Regions from separate parts of the Arthrobacter dokdonensis genome, predicted to be linked through region 1. Evidence: riboswitches for the same ligand, from Rfam matches in the RefSeq annotation. Region 1 holds a riboswitch; each other region holds the start of a gene.

Region 1 (3,902 bases):
GCCCCCGACGGCGGGACGCAGCCGGGCGTGGCCCAGCGGGTCCTCACCGGGTTGCGCAAAGCGGCCAAAACGGGCGCCCATCTCGGCCTCGGACCGGTACGTGATGTGGGCGATCCGCCGTGCCAGACCCAAGCCCAGGGTGGGGGCCGCGCCGTCGTAGTAGTCCCCGCCGGCAAAGTGCGGGTCCTGGCGGATGGCGAGCACCTGGGCCTGGGCAAAGGCGATCTGCTCGGCCGTGCTGGCGGCGCAGGCCGCCACCACGGCACAGCGCCGCACGCGTTCGGGGTACGTCACCGCCCATTCGAGGGCGCGGGCGCCGCCCATCGAACCACCGATGACGGCGTGCCAGGACGTGACCCCCAGCGCGTCAGCCAGGCGTGCCTCCGCGTGGACGGAGTCGCGGATGGTGACGAAGGGGAAACGTGAGCCGTAGGGCGCGCCGTCCTCGGCAATGCTGGAGGGGCCGGTGGTCCCGTAGCAGCCGCCGAGCATGTTCGCGGCCACCACGAAGTACCTGTCGGTGTCGATGACTTCACCGGGGCCGACCAAACCTTCCCACCAGCCGTCCTCCTCGGACTCCCCGCGGCTGACATGGGTGCTGCCCGTGAGTGCGTGCTGGATGAGGACGGCGTTGCTGCCGTCTTCATCCAACGTCCCCCAGGATTCGTAGGCCACCGTCACGGACGGCAGTCCGCCCCCGGCCTCCAGCGCCAGCGCGCCAATGTTCACCGAGCGCAGCACGCCGCCGCCCTGCCCGACGGCGCCGGACCAGGGGCTGCCGCCGGGGTTGGACGTGTCGGGGTCGGTGCCTGGGGTGAACACGGTATCCTCCGCCGCCGTCCTGTCCGCGGCACTCACGCTGATTTTGCTGCCCGGAACCCGGCTTCGAGATCGGCAATGATGTCCTCGACGCCTTCCAGGCCCACGGACAGGCGTACCAGGCCGGGGCGGACGCCGGCGGCCAGCCGCTGCTCTTCGCTCAGCTGGGCGTGCGTGGTTGACGCCGGATGGATCACCAGGGAGCGGACGTCGCCCAGGTTGGCCACGTGCGAGTGCAGCTCCAGGCCGTCCACGAAACGCCGCCCGGCCTCGAGCCCGCCCTTGATGTCGAAGGAGACGATGGCGCCCGTCCCGTTCGGGCCGTACTTGCGGCCGCGCTCAAACCATGGGCTGGACGGGATGCCGGCGTAGGCCACGGCGTCGACGTTCTCATTGGCTTCAAGCCAATTGGCCACCTTGACGGCGTTGGCGACGTGGCGTTCCACCCGCAGGCTCAGCGTCTCGATGCCCTGCGCGATGAGGAAGGCGTTGAAGGGGGAGATGGCGGAGCCGAGGTCGCGCAGCAGTTGCACGCGGGCCTTGAGGATGTAGGCCAGGTTGGCGCCGAGGGCGCTGCCCACGCCGAGGTCGCGGGCGTAGACCAGGCCGTTGTAGCTCTCATCCGGAGTGTTGAATCCCGGGAACCTGTCCGGGCTGGCGGCGAAGTCGAACCTGCCGCCGTCGACGATGATGCCGCCGATGGCGTTGCCGTGCCCGCCCAGGTACTTGGTGGCGGAATGGATCACGATGTCCGCGCCCCATTCCAGCGGGCGGATCAGGTACGGCGTGGCCAGGGTGTTGTCCACGATCAGCGGCACGCCGGCGTCGTGGGCGATGGCGCTGATGTTTTCCAGGTCCAGCACGTCCTGGCGCGGGTTCGAGACCGTCTCGCCGAAGAACGCCTTCGTGTTGGGCCGGACCGAGGAGCGCCATTCATCCAGGTTGTCCGGATCGGAGACAAACGTGACCTCGATGCCGAGCTTCTTCAGCGTGTGGGCCAGCAGGTTGAACGTGCCGCCGTAGATACTGGGGCTGGACACAATGTGGTCCCCGGCCTCCGCCAGGTTGAGGATGGCGAACGTGGTGGCGGCCTGCCCGGAAGCAAGGAGCAGGGCCCCCACCCCGCCTTCCAGGCTGGCGACGCGCTGTTCGACGGCGTCGGCGGTGGGGTTGCCGATGCGCGTGTAGATGGGCTCCAGTTCGGTGAGCGCGAACCGTGCGGCGGCGCTTTCCGTCGAGGGGAACACGAACGACGTCGTCTGGTAGATCGGCAGCGCCCGGGCGCCGGTGGCGGCATCCGGCTGCTGGCCGGCGTGGATCTGACGGGTTTCAAATGACCAAGCGTTGCTCACTTCGAGCTCCTTACACACTAGAGGCCGTCCACGTCCCGCGCCCCGGCGTCCGGGGACGCAGGGGGCGGGAGGGGAAGTTGCGGCCCGCGCTTGCACCGAGCCCGGTTGGCCCAGCGCCAGGTCTTCACCCGGGGCACCCCGCCGCGGTAAGGAGGGTTGCCGGCCAGCGAGCCGGGGCTTGTCGCTGGCACTCATGACCTGTTACCAGTGTGCGAGAGCGCTCCGCCGCGCCGCAACATTGTGACGGCTTTATGACCCTGGCCGAACATGTGCTGGACATTGGCGCCGAAAACTGGGCAGGGCCGAACAAGTGCCGTGCCGACCACCTGCAGCATCCTGTCCTTGGCGTCCCACGTCGGAGGAGTGCCGCGGCGGAGCGGACCCTGCGCTGTCCCGCCCTACCCGCGCTTGCCCAGTCCGGCCCGGCGCAGAGCCTCTGCCATGGCGGTGTCCGCCGCCGGTGCCGCCGGCCGGGCCTGGCCGGTCGACGGAGATCGGGTCTGGCCGGATCCATCCACCGGCCGGCCCTGCCGCCCCTGCCGGGCCTGGCGCGCCCCCTGGGCACCGCCCCGCGGCGAGTTACGCGCCGGTGTTCGGGAGCCGGCGTCGTCCGCGGGAGCATTTGTCGTGGACCCGGCTCTGGCTCCGGCCTTGGCGCCGGCGGCATTGGCCCCGTCGTCCAGGCGCAGGGTGAGCGAGATGCGCTTGCGTTCCGGCTCCACGTCCAGCACCTTCACGCGCACGACCTGGCCGGACTTGACCACGGTGTGCGGGTCGGAGACGAACGTGTTTCTCATGGCGGAGACGTGGACCAGCCCGTCCTGGTGCACGCCGATGTCCACGAAGGCGCCGAATGCGGCGACGTTGGAGACGGTGCCCTCCAGGATCATGCCCGGGCGCAAGTCGGTGATCTTCTCAATCCCCTCGCTGAACGTGGCGGTTTCAAAGCGCGGGCGGGGGTCGCGCCCCGGCTTTTGCAGCTCGGCGACGATGTCCGCCACGGTCGGCAGGCCGAAGGTTCCGTCCGTGAAGTCCTGGGGGTCGACGGCGGCCACGGCCGCCACGCCGCCGGAAATTTCCGCGGGCCCGGCACCGACGGCGGCCAGGATCCTGCGGGCCACGCCGTACGCCTCGGGGTGCACGCTGGAGGCATCCAGCGGCTCCGCTCCCCCGGTGATGCGCAGGAAGCCGGCACACTGTTCGTAGGCCTTGGGGCCCAGGCGGGCCACCTTGAGCAACTCGCGGCGCTTGCTGAACGGGCCGTTTTCGTTGCGGTGCGCCACAATGTTTTCGCTCAGCAGGGGCCCCACACCGGCCACCCGGGCCAGCAGCGCCGGGGACGCCGTGTTCAGGTCCACACCGACGGCGTTGACGCAGTCCTCGACCACGGCGTCCAACGAGCGCTCCAGCTTGGCCGGGGTGAGATCGTGCTGGTATTGGCCCACGCCGATGGACTTGGGATCGATCTTGACCAGTTCCGCGAGCGGGTCTTGCAGGCGGCGGGCAATCGAGACCGCGCCGCGCAGGGAGACGTCCATGCCGGGCAGTTCGGCGCCGGCCAGGGCGGAGGCGGAATAGACCGACGCACCGGCCTCGGAAACCACCAGCTTGGCGACCAAGCGATCCGGATGGGTCCTTTTGAGTTCCGCGAGGAGTTCGGCGGCGAGCTTGTCGGTTTCGCGGCTGGCCGTGCCGTTGCCGATGGCGATGAGTTCCACATGGTGCTTTTCC
Region 2 (3,902 bases), 1.5 Mb from region 1:
GGTCCGTTGGGCAGGCTGAACGCTGTCCAGATCAAGCGGTGCCTCCTCAGGTGGCGCCATGTGCGCGTCAAGTGACCTTACTTAGCCTACCGGCTGGCATGGCCAACGCCGGGGGCGGAAAATTCACCGTTGCCCCGGACAAACGCAGACGGATCGCCGGGCCTGACGGGCATTGCCCGCTCCTTCACCTTCGACCGGTACCGGTGGCGCCGCGCTAGACCCGACGGACGCCCAAAGCACGGGCACTAAGCTCGATCCATGACTGTTTTGGTGTTTTTGGACCCCGCACACCCGTCCGGCCGCCTCGTCGACGCCGGCGTTCCGGCCCTCCTGGCCACCGACCAGGGCGTCACCCGCGGCGACGGCATTTTTGAAACCCTGCTGGCCGTCAACGGCGAACCCCGCAAGGTGCAGGCCCACCTGCACCGGCTGGCCACCTCCGCACAGTCGATGGGGCTGGAGGTCCCCGAAGCCGCCGTCTGGCTACGGGCCATCGCGACGGCGGTCGCGGCCTTCTCCGAGGCCTCTCCCCAGGTCCCGGACGAGCACGGCAACACCAACGTTGTCATCAAGCTCATCGCCACCCGCGGGCCCGAGGGCGCGGACACCCCCACCGCCTGGGTGCAGGCCACCGCCGTTTCCCCGGCACTGGCCGAACAGCGCGCCCGGGGCCTGGACGTGATCCTGCTGGACCGCGGCTATGACAGCACCGTGGCGCACCGGGCGCCGTGGCTGCTGCTGGGGGCCAAGACGCTTTCCTACGCCGTTAACATGGCGGCCCTGCGCCACGCCCACGCCCAGGGCGCGGATGACGTGATCTTCACCAGCAGCGACGGACACGTGCTGGAGGGGCCGACGTCGTCCGTCCTCCTGGCCCACGTGACGGACGACGGCGGCGCTCCCGTCAAGCGGCTCATCACCCCCAACCTGGACAGCGGCATTTTGCCCGGCACCACCCAGGGCGCCCTGTTTGCCGCGGCGAGGGAAGCCGGCTGGGAGCTGGGCTACGGCCCCCTGGTGCCGGCGGACCTGCTGGACGCCGATGCCGTCTGGCTCGTGTCCAGCATCAGGCTGCTCGCGCCGGTCAACAGCATCGATGGCACGGAGATTGGCGCCTCGGACGTCCGCGCGCGGCTGACTGCCGAACTCAGCGCGCTGCTGGCCCGCACGCCCTAGGCTACAGGCGCACGGCCGGGCGGAGGGGGCGGGCGCACGGCCGGGCGGACGGGGCTGCCCCTGCCGGCCGTCCTTTTGCTGGAAAAGTCATGCAGCGCCACATTTCCCCGGCCCCATGGGCCGTGCCCGCCAGCCATGTGTTACTTTTCTTGTGAGTAACGAGTGCCAGCGCCAAGCCCTGACTTGCTGGACGGCAACCCTCTGTGTCGGCGGGGTGCCTCAGGTGACTACTCGGCAAACCCTGCCAAACCAACGGCTGCGGCTTGCAAGCGCGAACTGCCCCGCGGTGTGCCGGTTGCCACGGCCCCTCCACCGCCCGGTACCCGCTTGCAGCGGCCGCCGCCTGCACTGAGGAGTACACATGAGCGTTGAAGAAGCCCCGCTGCCCTACCGGCTGATCACCGGCCCGGACGACAGCTCGTTTTGTGAGCGGATCTCCGCCGCGCTGGCGGAAGGCTACATCCTGCACGGCGGCCCCGCCGTGACGTTCAACGGCACGTCCGTGATCTGTGCCCAGGCCGTCATCCTCCCGCACGCCGTGGCCTCCTCGGACGCCGCCGTCGCCCACGCCGTCTCACGGCTGGAAGACCCCGAAGAGTTCGACGGCGAGGGCATCGCGTGAGCTACGCCGGCGATGTGGCGCCCGCCCAGGCCTGGGCCAAGGTGGCCGCCGGCGCCGTTTTGGTGGACGTGCGCACCGACGGCGAATGGGCCCACATTGGCGTGCCGGACGTCTCCGCCCTGGACGCGGAGGCCGTCTTCATCCAGTGGAACCTTGCCTCGGGCGAGCCGAACCCTGCCTTTGTGTCCGAGCTGCGGGCAGCCGTGCCCACCGACCGGGAACTGGTGGTGCTGTGCCGTTCCGGAGCCCGGTCCGTTGCCGCCGCGCAGGCCGCCACTGCCGCCGGATACACGGCGTTCAATGTGCTCGAGGGCTTTGAGGGCGTGCCCGACGGCTACGGCGACCGCGTCGTCAACGGCTGGAAGAACCGCAGCCTGCCCTGGAAGTAGGCACGTCCCACGCCGGTGACCCCGGCACCACCTGCCAAAGCTAAGGAACACACGCACTTGAGTAACTTTAACGACCACGCCGCCAGCTGGGCGGAAGACACCCAGGCGGTCCGCGGCGGGCTGGACCGGACCAACTTCCAGGAGACCTCCGAGGCCCTCTTCCTGAACTCCGGCTTCGTCTACGAATCCGCCGAGCACGCCGAGCAGTCGTTCACCGGCGAGGTGGACCGCTTCGTGTATTCGCGCTACGGCAACCCGTCCGTGGCCACGTTCCAGGAGCGGCTGCGCCTGCTTGAGGGCAAGGAGGCGTGCTTTGCGACGGCGTCCGGCATGTCCGCCGTCTTCACGGCCCTGGGTGCCCTGCTGGGGGCCGGTGACCGCGTGGTGGCCTCGCGCTCCCTGTTTGGCTCCTGCTTTGTGATCCTGAACGAGCTGCTCCCCCGCTGGGGCGTGGAGACCGTGTTTGTGGACGGACCGGACCTGGACCAGTGGCGGTCGGCTTTGTCCGTGCCGACCACCGCCGTGTTCTTTGAGTCGCCGTCGAACCCGATGCAGGAAATTGTGGACATCGCCGCCGTCTGCGAACTGGCCCACGCCGCCGGCGCCAAAGTGGTCGCGGACAACGTCTTCGCCACGCCCCTGCTCCAGCGCTGCGGCGACTTTGGCGCGGACATCGTGGTGTACTCGGGCACCAAGCACATTGACGGGCAGGGCCGCGTGTTGGGCGGCGCCATCCTGGGCACCAAGGAGTTCATTGACGGGCCCGTGAAGAACCTGATGCGGCACACCGGCCCGGCACTGTCCGCGTTCAACGCGTGGGTGCTGACCAAGGGGCTGGAAACCATGGGCCTGCGCGTGAATGCGTCGTGCGCCAGCGCCCTGGCCCTGGGCGAGTTCCTGGAGGCGCAGCCTCAGATCAGTTGGGTCAAGTACCCGTTGCTGCCATCGCACCCCCAATATGACCTGGCCAGGAAGCAGATGAAGGCCGGCGGCACCGTGCTGACGTTCGAACTGGCCGAACCGGTCTCCGGCACCCGGAAGGACGCCGCGTTTAAGCTGCTGAACGCCCTCGCGATCATCGACATCTCCAACAACCTGGGCGACACCAAGTCGCTGATCACGCACCCGGCCACCACCACGCACCGGGCCATGGGGCCCGAGGGCCGTGCCGCCATCGGCCTGTCCGACGGCGTCCTGCGCCTCTCCGTGGGCCTGGAGGATCTGGGCGACCTGAAGAAGGACCTGGAACAGGCGCTCGCCGCCATCTGAAACGCGGGCCGTTGAGGTTGGAGATCACCACCGATCGGGCCGTTGAGGTTGGAGATCACCACCGATCCGGCCGTTGAGGTTGGAGATCACGACGCCTCTGAGGGACGAAGAGGCGTCGTGATCTCCAACCTCAACGGGTACGACGGCGGCCGGTGACCTTTCGACTCAAAAGGTCACCGTCCGCCGTCGTACTTTGGGACTTAGTCCTGGAAGTACTCGATCTCGGCGCCGACGGTGTTCAGCCGCTCGGCCAGGTCTTCGTAGCCGCGCTCGATGACGTAGATGTTGCGCAGCTCGCTGGTTCCCTTGGCGGCCAGCATGGCCAGCAGGATGCAGGCGGCGGGGCGCAGGGCCGGCGGGCAGCCGATCTCCGCGGCCCGCCACGCAGTCGGGCCCTTGATGTCAATGCGGTGCGGGTCCAGCAGTCGCACCCCGGCGCCGAGGCG
Region 3 (3,902 bases), 970 kb from region 1:
TGGGGCTCCATTGACAGCGACGCACCCGGCCCGGAGGACGACGAGGAGTTTTCCGCGGTCAGGAAGTCCTTCGAATCCCAGCTGAAGGTCCTGGACCCCCCGGCCGCCGGCCCCAACGAGTTCTGGTCCCTCTACACGGAGGAACTGACCAGCGACGACTACGTGGATTACGACGACCTGGACGACGACGAGGAAGATGAACGCGAGACCGACACCGGGGACAACGACCGCCCCGGCGCCGACGAGTCCTTCAGCGTCGCCTAGGTCCTTTCCAGAGTCGGCGTGAGGCTATTTCCGCGCCCTGCCCCAGCGCCTCCAGCTTGGCCGCCGCGATCTGCGGGTGGACGCGGCCGCCCAGGCCGCAGTCGGTGGATGCGATGACGGCCTCGCGGCCCACCACCGAGGCGAAGCGCTCGATACGGTCCGCCACGAGTTCCGGGTGTTCCACCACGTTCGTCGCATGGGAAACCACGCCGGGGATGATGGATTTGCCTTCCGGCAGCCTGGCGTCCTGCCAGATTTTCCATTCATGTTCGTGCCGGACATTGGCGGCCTCGAAGGAATAGGCGCCCGCTTGGATGGCGAGCACCTCGTCGAGAATGTCGGCGAAGGGGATGTCCGTGGTGTGTGGGCCGTGCCATGAGCCCCAGCACACGTGGAGGCGGATCTTGTCCTCGGGAAGTCCCCGGAGGGCGTAGTTGGTGGCCTCGACCCGCAGTTGGATGAACTTCTTGTAATCGGCGAGGGCCGGTTCCGGGTTGACCTGGTCCCAGCTCTCGGCCAGCGAGGGATCGTCGAGCTGGACCGTCAGGCCGGCGCCGATGATCGCCTTGTACTCCTCGCGCATGGCGTCCGCGCAGGCGTAGAGCAGTTCCTCGTCGGTGGCGTAATACTCGTTGGCCAGCCGGGCGCAGGAGCCGGGTGACAACGCTGCCATGAACCCCTCCGTCAGGCCGGCGGAGGCAAGTCCCTTGCCCAGGTTGGCAACGTCGGAGGCGACCTGTGCGTGTCCCGTGTAGGTCAGCGGTCCGACAATCTTCGGCTGCGTCGTGGCCTTGCGATGGGCCAGGATGCCGGAGGCCGGGTCGCTGTAGGCCTCGTTGAATTTCTGTCGGTCTCGACGGTCCGGAAAGGAAGTCAGCACCACGTTGCCGGGCGTGGATCGGTGCGCTTCGTCGTCGGCCCAACGGTCCACGGTGGTTGCCTCCAGCCCACCGAGGCGGCCGAACGAGTAGTTCCACCAGGCGCCGTAGTCGACGGCGTTGGACATGGTGTGGCCGTACTCGCCGTCATTGGGAATGTCGATGCCGGCGGCCTGCTGCCGGGCAACGATGTCCACCACGGAATCCGCAAGCAGGGCTTGGTATTCGTCGGTGTCGCCGCCGGCCTCCCGTTCGGCGTTGGCGGCCAGCAGGGCAGGGGTGCGGGGCAGCGAGCCGGCGTGGGTGGTGCGGATGTGGTCGGTGTTTAAAGCCACGAATGGATTCCTTCCATCGTTTCTGGCGGTAGCACCGGTCCCCGACGCTGCCGAACACTGTTCAGGCACGGCCAAGGAGGGTTGCTGCGGCGTCGCTGAGCCAGATCTCTCGGCCGCTCGGGATGGTCACGCCCATTGTGCCCTCGGGCCGGGCTCCACGCCAAATCATTGCGCCGCGTTGCGCCGCATTGCGACGAGGACTTCCGCGGACGGGCCGTACCTGCCCCTGCCACGGCCGTGCCTGAGGCCAATCCTCCGGTCGGGCACATAAAATTGGCTCCATGAGCCATGTCAACGATCCCGCGGTCATCCACCGCCTGCTGACCACGCCCGCCCGCTGGGCGGTGGTCGGGCTGTCCAACAACCCGCTGCGGGCGGCGGTGGGTGTGTCGTTGTTCCTGCAGCAGCACCTGGGACAGGAAATCATTCCGGTCAACCTGTCGGGCGACGACGTCCACGGGGTCAAGGGCTACAGGACCCTCGCCGAGATTCCAGGAGCAATTGACGTCGTCGACTGTTTTGTGAACTCCACCAAGGTGGGCGCGGTGGTGGACCAGGCCATCGCCGTCGGCGCCAAGGCGGTCTGGCTGCAAGTGGGGGTCGTCGACGAGGCCGCGGCACAGCGGGCGGCCGACGCCGGCCTGGACGTGGTCATGGACACCTGCCCCAAAATACAGGCCGCCGCCATCGGCCTGTAAGTTCAACCCCAAAGGCCGACATGCCCCGCCATATGCGCACCATCCCGAACACGGCCCGCTGGATTACGCTCGCCGTGGTGGTGGTGCTCGCCGCGCTCGCCGTGGGCGTCCTGCGCGTTGCCGCCGGAACCACGACGCCGGCCGGCACCTCCGCGACCACCGCGCCGACGGCACCGTCCTGGACCACGACGGCGGCCGGGGCCGTGAGCGCAACGCAGGCTCCGGCGTCGTCCGCGCCCTCAGCCCTGGATCCGACGACGGGGCGGCACAGCACCTTGGGCGGGCTGGTGCCGGACTATACGCTGCCGCCCATTGAGGACGGCATGGTCCCGGTCATCACCAAGATCCCCACGCAACAAAAGGTGGTGTTCCTGACCATTGACGACGGGGCGGTGAAGCGGGCATCCGACCTGGCGCTGCTGGAGCGGAACGGCATCAAGGCGTCGCTGTTTTTGGCGCACACCTTCATTGCCGGGCACGCGGGCTTCTACCAGGCCTATCTCGACGCCGGATACCTCATCGAGGACCACACGATGACCCACAACCTGGGCTTCATCAACCTCCCGTACCCGCAGGTCAAGGCCGAGATCTGCGGCATGGCGGACTATGAGGAAAAGTACTTCGGCCGGCGTCCCGTCCTCTTCCGTCCACCGGGAGGCCCGTACACGCAGGCCGTGCGCAGGGCCGCCGCGGAGTGCGGCATGAAAGCGATTGTGGACTGGGAGGCGAAGGCCAACGCGCGGTCCATGCAGTACCAGGTGGGCCAGGCACTGCGCCCGGGGGACATCGTACTGATGCACTTCCGGCCAGAATTGCCCGCGGACCTGGCGGCGTTCATCAGGGCGCAGAAGGCGGCCGGGCTGAAGGTTGTGCTGCTGGAGGACTACCTGGGCGTGAAGTAAGGCAGACTGTTCAGCTGGCAAAGGCCGCCGTACGGCGACCGGACAAGGAGCATGGAGCATGGATGATTCCCCGGTGGATGCGGCCGAAGTCATGACCGAGCAGCGGGCGCTGGCGCAGCTGCCCGTGGTGCTGGCGCTGGCGGAGGCCGGCAAATTGCGGGTCAGCGCTGCGACGCGCAAGCCGTCTGCAGCCACCGTGAAGCTGCTGGCCGAGAACCTCCCTGGCGGCGACTTTTATGCCAGTGAAGCCATCTCGGCTTTCGCCTGGCCGCTGCTTCTTCAGGCGGGAGGACTCGCCGACGGGCCGCGCATGCAGCTCACGCCCCGCGGAAGGGCTGCGCTGCGCAAGGACCCTGCCTTGACGGTGAAGCTGCTCTGGGAACGGTGGCTCAAGGCAGGCATTATTGACGAATTCAGCCGGGTTGATGGCATCAAGGGCCAGCGGGCCAGCAATGTGCTCAGCGCCCTGCGGCCGCGGCGCCAGCTGGCGGCCGAAGGGCTTTCCCTCCTGGGGACGGACGAGTGGACCGCCACGGATGATCTTTTTACCCAGATGCAGCACGAAGGCATGGACCCGGTGATTCAGCGTAGTGACATGCGCCTGTGGAAACTGTACATAGTGGATCCGGAGTATGGTTCCATTGGTTATGACGGCATGCACGACTGGGACGTGCTGCAGGGTCGGTATGTGCTGGCGCTGTTCTTTGAATATGCCGCAACGCTGGGTCTGATCGATGTGCGCTACACGTCCCCGGTGGGCGCGCGAGGCGACTATGCCGATCGCTGGGGTGGGGACTTCCTGCCGTCCCTGAGCCGATATGACGG
Region 4 (3,902 bases), 470 kb from region 1:
GCTGTGGGGGACGTTTGCGCACCTGCCCGGCATGAAGGTGGTGGTCCCGTCCAACCCGTACGACGCCAAGGGGCTCATGACGGCGGCGATCCGCTCCGATGACCCGGTCGTGTACATGTTCCACAAGGGCGTCATGGGGCTGGCCTGGATGGCCAAGAACCAGCGCTCGATCGGCGCCGTGCCGGAGGGGGACTACGTGGTGCCGATCGGCAAGGCCAGGGTGGCCCGCGAAGGCGCCGACGTGAGCATTGTGACGCTGTCACTGTCCGTGCACCACAGCTTGGACGTGGCCGAGAAGCTGGCGCCGGAGGGCATCAGCGTGGAGGTGCTGGACCTGCGCTCGCTTGTCCCGCTGGACCGGGGTGCCGTGATTGCGACGGCAGCCAAGACCGGACGGGTCATCGTGGTGGATGAGGACTACCGCTCGTTCGGGCTCTCCGGGGAGATCGCGGCCACCATCACCGAGCACGACCCGTCGCTGCTGAAGTCGTTCAGCCGCGTGTGCGTGCCGGACGTTCCCATTCCGTACGCCCGGGAACTGGAATATGCTGTGTTGCCAACGTCCGCGCGCATCGAGGCCGCGGTGAGAAAGGCGGTGGCCGCGTGACTGATGTCCTGTTTCCGATGATGACCGGCGACGCGTCCGAGCCCGGCGTGGTGTCCACCTGGTACGTGGCCGACGGCGACCCCGTCAAGGACAGGCACCTGCTCGCCGAGGTGTCCATCGACAAGGTCGACGCCGAAATCTACGCGCCCCTGGCCGGCACCGTCCGGCTCCGGGTCCAGGAGGGCGACGAGGTGGCCCAGGGTGCCGTGATCGCCGTCATCGAATGAGGATCTTCACCGCATGTGGGCCGGTCCGGTGATTACCGGACCGGCCTCGCGCCAGACACGGATTGGCCGGTCGGCCGGCGCGGAGTCTACTTTAAGGACCCGCCAGGGCACGGCTTCGAGCTGATCACCCGGCCGTATTTCCAGACGCCAGCGACTGGTGGCCGAGCCAGCTAGTGTGCCGCGAGGCGGAAGCCGAGGCGCCGGCCCGCCCGCACACCCGTCTGTGCGACGGTCACCACCAGGGTGCCGATTTCGGGGATCCACTGGGCCGGCCGGACGGCCTCCGTGAGAGCGTTGACCAGTTCGGCCGGTTCGGCGGACCAGTATTGGCGGTGCCCGCCCGGGGTGAAAAACGTGACGGATCCGAGGTTGATGTCCACGGCGGGCAGGACGGGGATGCCTTCGGGGCGCTTGGCCTGCTGTGTGCGGACGGTGCGGTTGGCCTGCTGTGTGCGGACGGGGCGGTTGACGGCAGTAATGGTCATGTCATGGCCTTTGCGTGTGCTCTTGCCCGCACCGGTTGGCGTCGGGCCGCTTCCTCATCCGAACCACCCTGTGAACATGGGGTTGGTGCGCGGCCAGTCGGAGCTTGGCGCCGCATCTCTTGAAGCTGGCACCACTCTACCGCCAAAAAGTACGACGGCGGGTGGCGGCGTAATAAATTACGTCACCACCCGCCCCACTTCCAACTCCCCACGCCCAGGCCAGACCGCCGATGATGGCCACGGGCAGCCCGCCCACCAGGATGTCGTAGGCGATGGTCAGCGCGAAGACCACGTCGCTGACCACGATGGAGATCAGCTGGCGGTGAACACGCGCTGCCAGATGTCCTGGCCGATCAGCAGGCCCAGGGTGTAGATGGCAAGGTAGGTGATGATGGTCTGCGGGCCGATCCCGTTCCATTGGAAGAAGCTGGCTCCACCCGGAACTGGATGCCGGACAGGCCGCCGACGGCCTTCCACGCGAACGGGAGCATGAGCAGGAAGACGCCCACGGTCTTGATGACGAACTGCACCTGGTCGGCGAGCGTGATGGACCACATGCCGCCGATGGTTGAGTAGACCAGCACGATGGCGCCGCCCACCGCAATGGCGAGCCACCGGTCCCAGCCGGACAGGACCACAAAAATTGTGGCATGGGCGCCCGAAGAGGTGGCCGAGATCAGGACAGTCTAGGCCAGCATGACGATGCCGGACATCGTGGTGGTTTTCTGGCCGTACCGCAGGCTGAGCATCTGGGAAACGGTGTAGATCTTCAGGCGCAGGATGGTGCCGGCGAAGAGGAGGCTCAGCAGCAGCATGCCTATGGCAACGTTAAAGGTCATGAAGGTGCTCCAGAGTGGCTGCGGATCCGCGAAATAAAATTGCCCAAGAGGCAACATCCGTTGTCCATTAGGCTAAACTGTGATGGACGCGACAGTCAAAGTGACCCTGCCCGTGGGAGGGCCACGGTGGGTGCGCGTAGCCCGGACCCCTTAGGAGCACACATGAAGGCACTGCCCGTTGAACCCAGCTCTGCCCCGGTGGCCATCGGCTCACGGATCCGTGCCGCCCGTCAGTCACAGCGGCTCACGATTGAGCATGTGGCCGACGCGACCGGGCTGACCAAGGGGTTCCTGAGCCGCGTGGAGCGTGACCTCACCTCTCCCAGTGTCGCGTCCCTCGTGACACTGTGCCAAGTCCTGTCCATTTCCATCGGCGAGCTTTTTGCCGCCCCCGAGACGCACCTGACGCGCCGCGGTGAGGGCCCGCGCATCTCGCTGGGGGGCGAGGGCATCGTGGAACGGCTGCTCACCGCCCGCTCGGAGCGCCGCCTGCAAATCCTTGGCACCACCATCGAACCGTTTGGCCGCGGCGAATCCGAGCTGTACGCCGTCGACTGTGACGTTGACGTGCTGCACATCGTCAGCGGCGAGCTGACGCTGATCATGACCCAGGAATCGTACGACCTGCAGGCCGGGGACACGCTCTCCTTCCCCGGCCGGGAGCCGCATTCCTGGGAGAACCGCTCCGCCGCCCCCGTGGAGGCCCTGTTCATCCTGGTCCCCGCCGCCTCCGGATCGGGCTACTGACGCCCACGAGCCGCCAAGCGGATACCTAAGTTCCCACCGGCCCGTTCACGGCAAATTCAAAGCCAGCACGTTGATCCTTGAAGACAGGACACAACGCCAAACTTGGACTTTGAGAGCGAGGGCCCGTCATGGCACGAACAGCCGACGGCAGGAAAATCGCCCAGACGGTCACGTCCGTGGTGGCCATGGGCGCACTGGGGACGGCGGCACTGGGCAGCGTTGCATTGGATGGCACCATCAACGCCGCCAACGCAGCCAAGGCCGCAACGACCCAAAACAGCGGCACCACGACGCCGGACCCGTCCTCGGACTCAGGTTCCTCACCGGACTCCGGCTCACAGTCCGGCTCCTCCTCCGGCACCCAGCTGCTGCCCGGCAACGGAAGCGCCAGCCACTCCCGGTCGGCGGGATCCTGACGTGGCGCCGGATGACGCCACGGCCCGCCGGTCCTGGCAGGTGTGGGGACTGTCCGCCTCGGTGGTGGTGACCGATCCCGGGCAGGCCGATGCCGCGGCCAGGCTGGCACAAGGGATGCTCGACGCCGTCGACCTCGCCTGCAGCCGCTTCCGCACGGACTCGGAACTGGCGGTGCGGCGCGGGGACCTGGTGCACGGCGCCACCGTGTCTCCGCTGCTGGCCACCCTGATGGAGTCAGCCTTGGCGGCGGCCCGGTGGACGGGCGGCGCCGTGGACCCCACCCTGGGCGGGGACCTCATTTCCCTCGGCTACGACGCGGATTTTGCTTCCCTCCCCGGGCCCGGAAGGAACGACGGCGCCCGGTCGGCCGGCCGCTTGGCTGCCGGTCCGTCCTCCACAGGACTTTCGTCCGCCGGCAGGTCCCAGGCGCACGCGCCCCAGCCCAGTGCCCTCCTGCCCGGCGCGCCCCAGCCGCACGAGCCCCGCGCGCCCGGCTGGACTCGCATCGCCCTGGACAGCAGGTGCCTGACTGTTCCCGCGGACGTCACCGTGGATCTCGGCGCCACGGCCAAGGCGGTGG

Evidence for each region. Region 1 has a riboswitch for S-adenosylmethionine ahead of DMB86_RS07690 (bifunctional o-acetylhomoserine/o-acetylserine sulfhydrylase). Riboswitches for the same ligand answer to the same signal wherever they lie in the genome.
Region 2: linked by a shared signal. The riboswitch ahead of DMB86_RS01260 (DUF1737 domain-containing protein) and the one ahead of DMB86_RS07690 (bifunctional o-acetylhomoserine/o-acetylserine sulfhydrylase) in region 1 are both predicted to bind S-adenosylmethionine.
Region 3: linked by a shared signal. The riboswitch ahead of DMB86_RS03590 (cobalamin-independent methionine synthase II family protein) and the one ahead of DMB86_RS07690 (bifunctional o-acetylhomoserine/o-acetylserine sulfhydrylase) in region 1 are both predicted to bind S-adenosylmethionine.
Region 4: linked by a shared signal. The riboswitch ahead of DMB86_RS05670 (hypothetical protein) and the one ahead of DMB86_RS07690 (bifunctional o-acetylhomoserine/o-acetylserine sulfhydrylase) in region 1 are both predicted to bind S-adenosylmethionine.

What each region holds. Positions count from the first base shown of each region.
Region 1 is NZ_CP029642.1:1,749,469-1,753,370, reverse strand. It holds gene metX (homoserine O-acetyltransferase MetX) at 1-741, opposite strand, end outside; gene DMB86_RS07690 (bifunctional o-acetylhomoserine/o-acetylserine sulfhydrylase) at 855-2,171, opposite strand; SAM riboswitch class IV at 2,253-2,370, opposite strand; gene DMB86_RS07685 (Tex family protein) at 2,570-3,902, opposite strand, start outside.
Region 2 is NZ_CP029642.1:273,797-277,698, forward strand. It holds gene cls (cardiolipin synthase) at 1-32, opposite strand, end outside; gene DMB86_RS01255 (aminodeoxychorismate lyase) at 259-1,176, shown strand; SAM riboswitch class IV at 1,331-1,454, shown strand; gene DMB86_RS01260 (DUF1737 domain-containing protein) at 1,538-1,798, shown strand; gene DMB86_RS01265 (rhodanese-like domain-containing protein) at 1,795-2,187, shown strand; gene DMB86_RS01270 (O-succinylhomoserine sulfhydrylase) at 2,245-3,456, shown strand; gene DMB86_RS01275 (UDP-N-acetylglucosamine 1-carboxyvinyltransferase) at 3,657-3,902, opposite strand, start outside.
Region 3 is NZ_CP029642.1:782,963-786,864, forward strand. It holds gene DMB86_RS03585 (SUKH-4 family immunity protein) at 1-264, shown strand, start outside; gene DMB86_RS03590 (cobalamin-independent methionine synthase II family protein) at 251-1,477, opposite strand; SAM riboswitch class I at 1,488-1,606, opposite strand; gene DMB86_RS03595 (CoA-binding protein) at 1,759-2,175, shown strand; gene DMB86_RS03600 (polysaccharide deacetylase family protein) at 2,196-3,077, shown strand; gene DMB86_RS03605 (hypothetical protein) at 3,136-3,902, shown strand, end outside.
Region 4 is NZ_CP029642.1:1,279,000-1,282,901, forward strand. It holds gene DMB86_RS05660 (alpha-ketoacid dehydrogenase subunit beta) at 1-607, shown strand, start outside; gene DMB86_RS05665 (biotin/lipoyl-containing protein) at 604-834, shown strand; gene DMB86_RS05670 (hypothetical protein) at 1,005-1,319, opposite strand; SAM riboswitch class IV at 1,333-1,444, opposite strand; gene DMB86_RS20510 (hypothetical protein) at 1,456-1,623, opposite strand; partial or broken gene DMB86_RS05675 (sodium:solute symporter family transporter) at 1,638-2,146, opposite strand; gene DMB86_RS05680 (cupin domain-containing protein) at 2,321-2,905, shown strand; gene DMB86_RS20515 (hypothetical protein) at 3,034-3,321, shown strand; gene DMB86_RS05690 (FAD:protein FMN transferase) at 3,323-3,902, shown strand, end outside.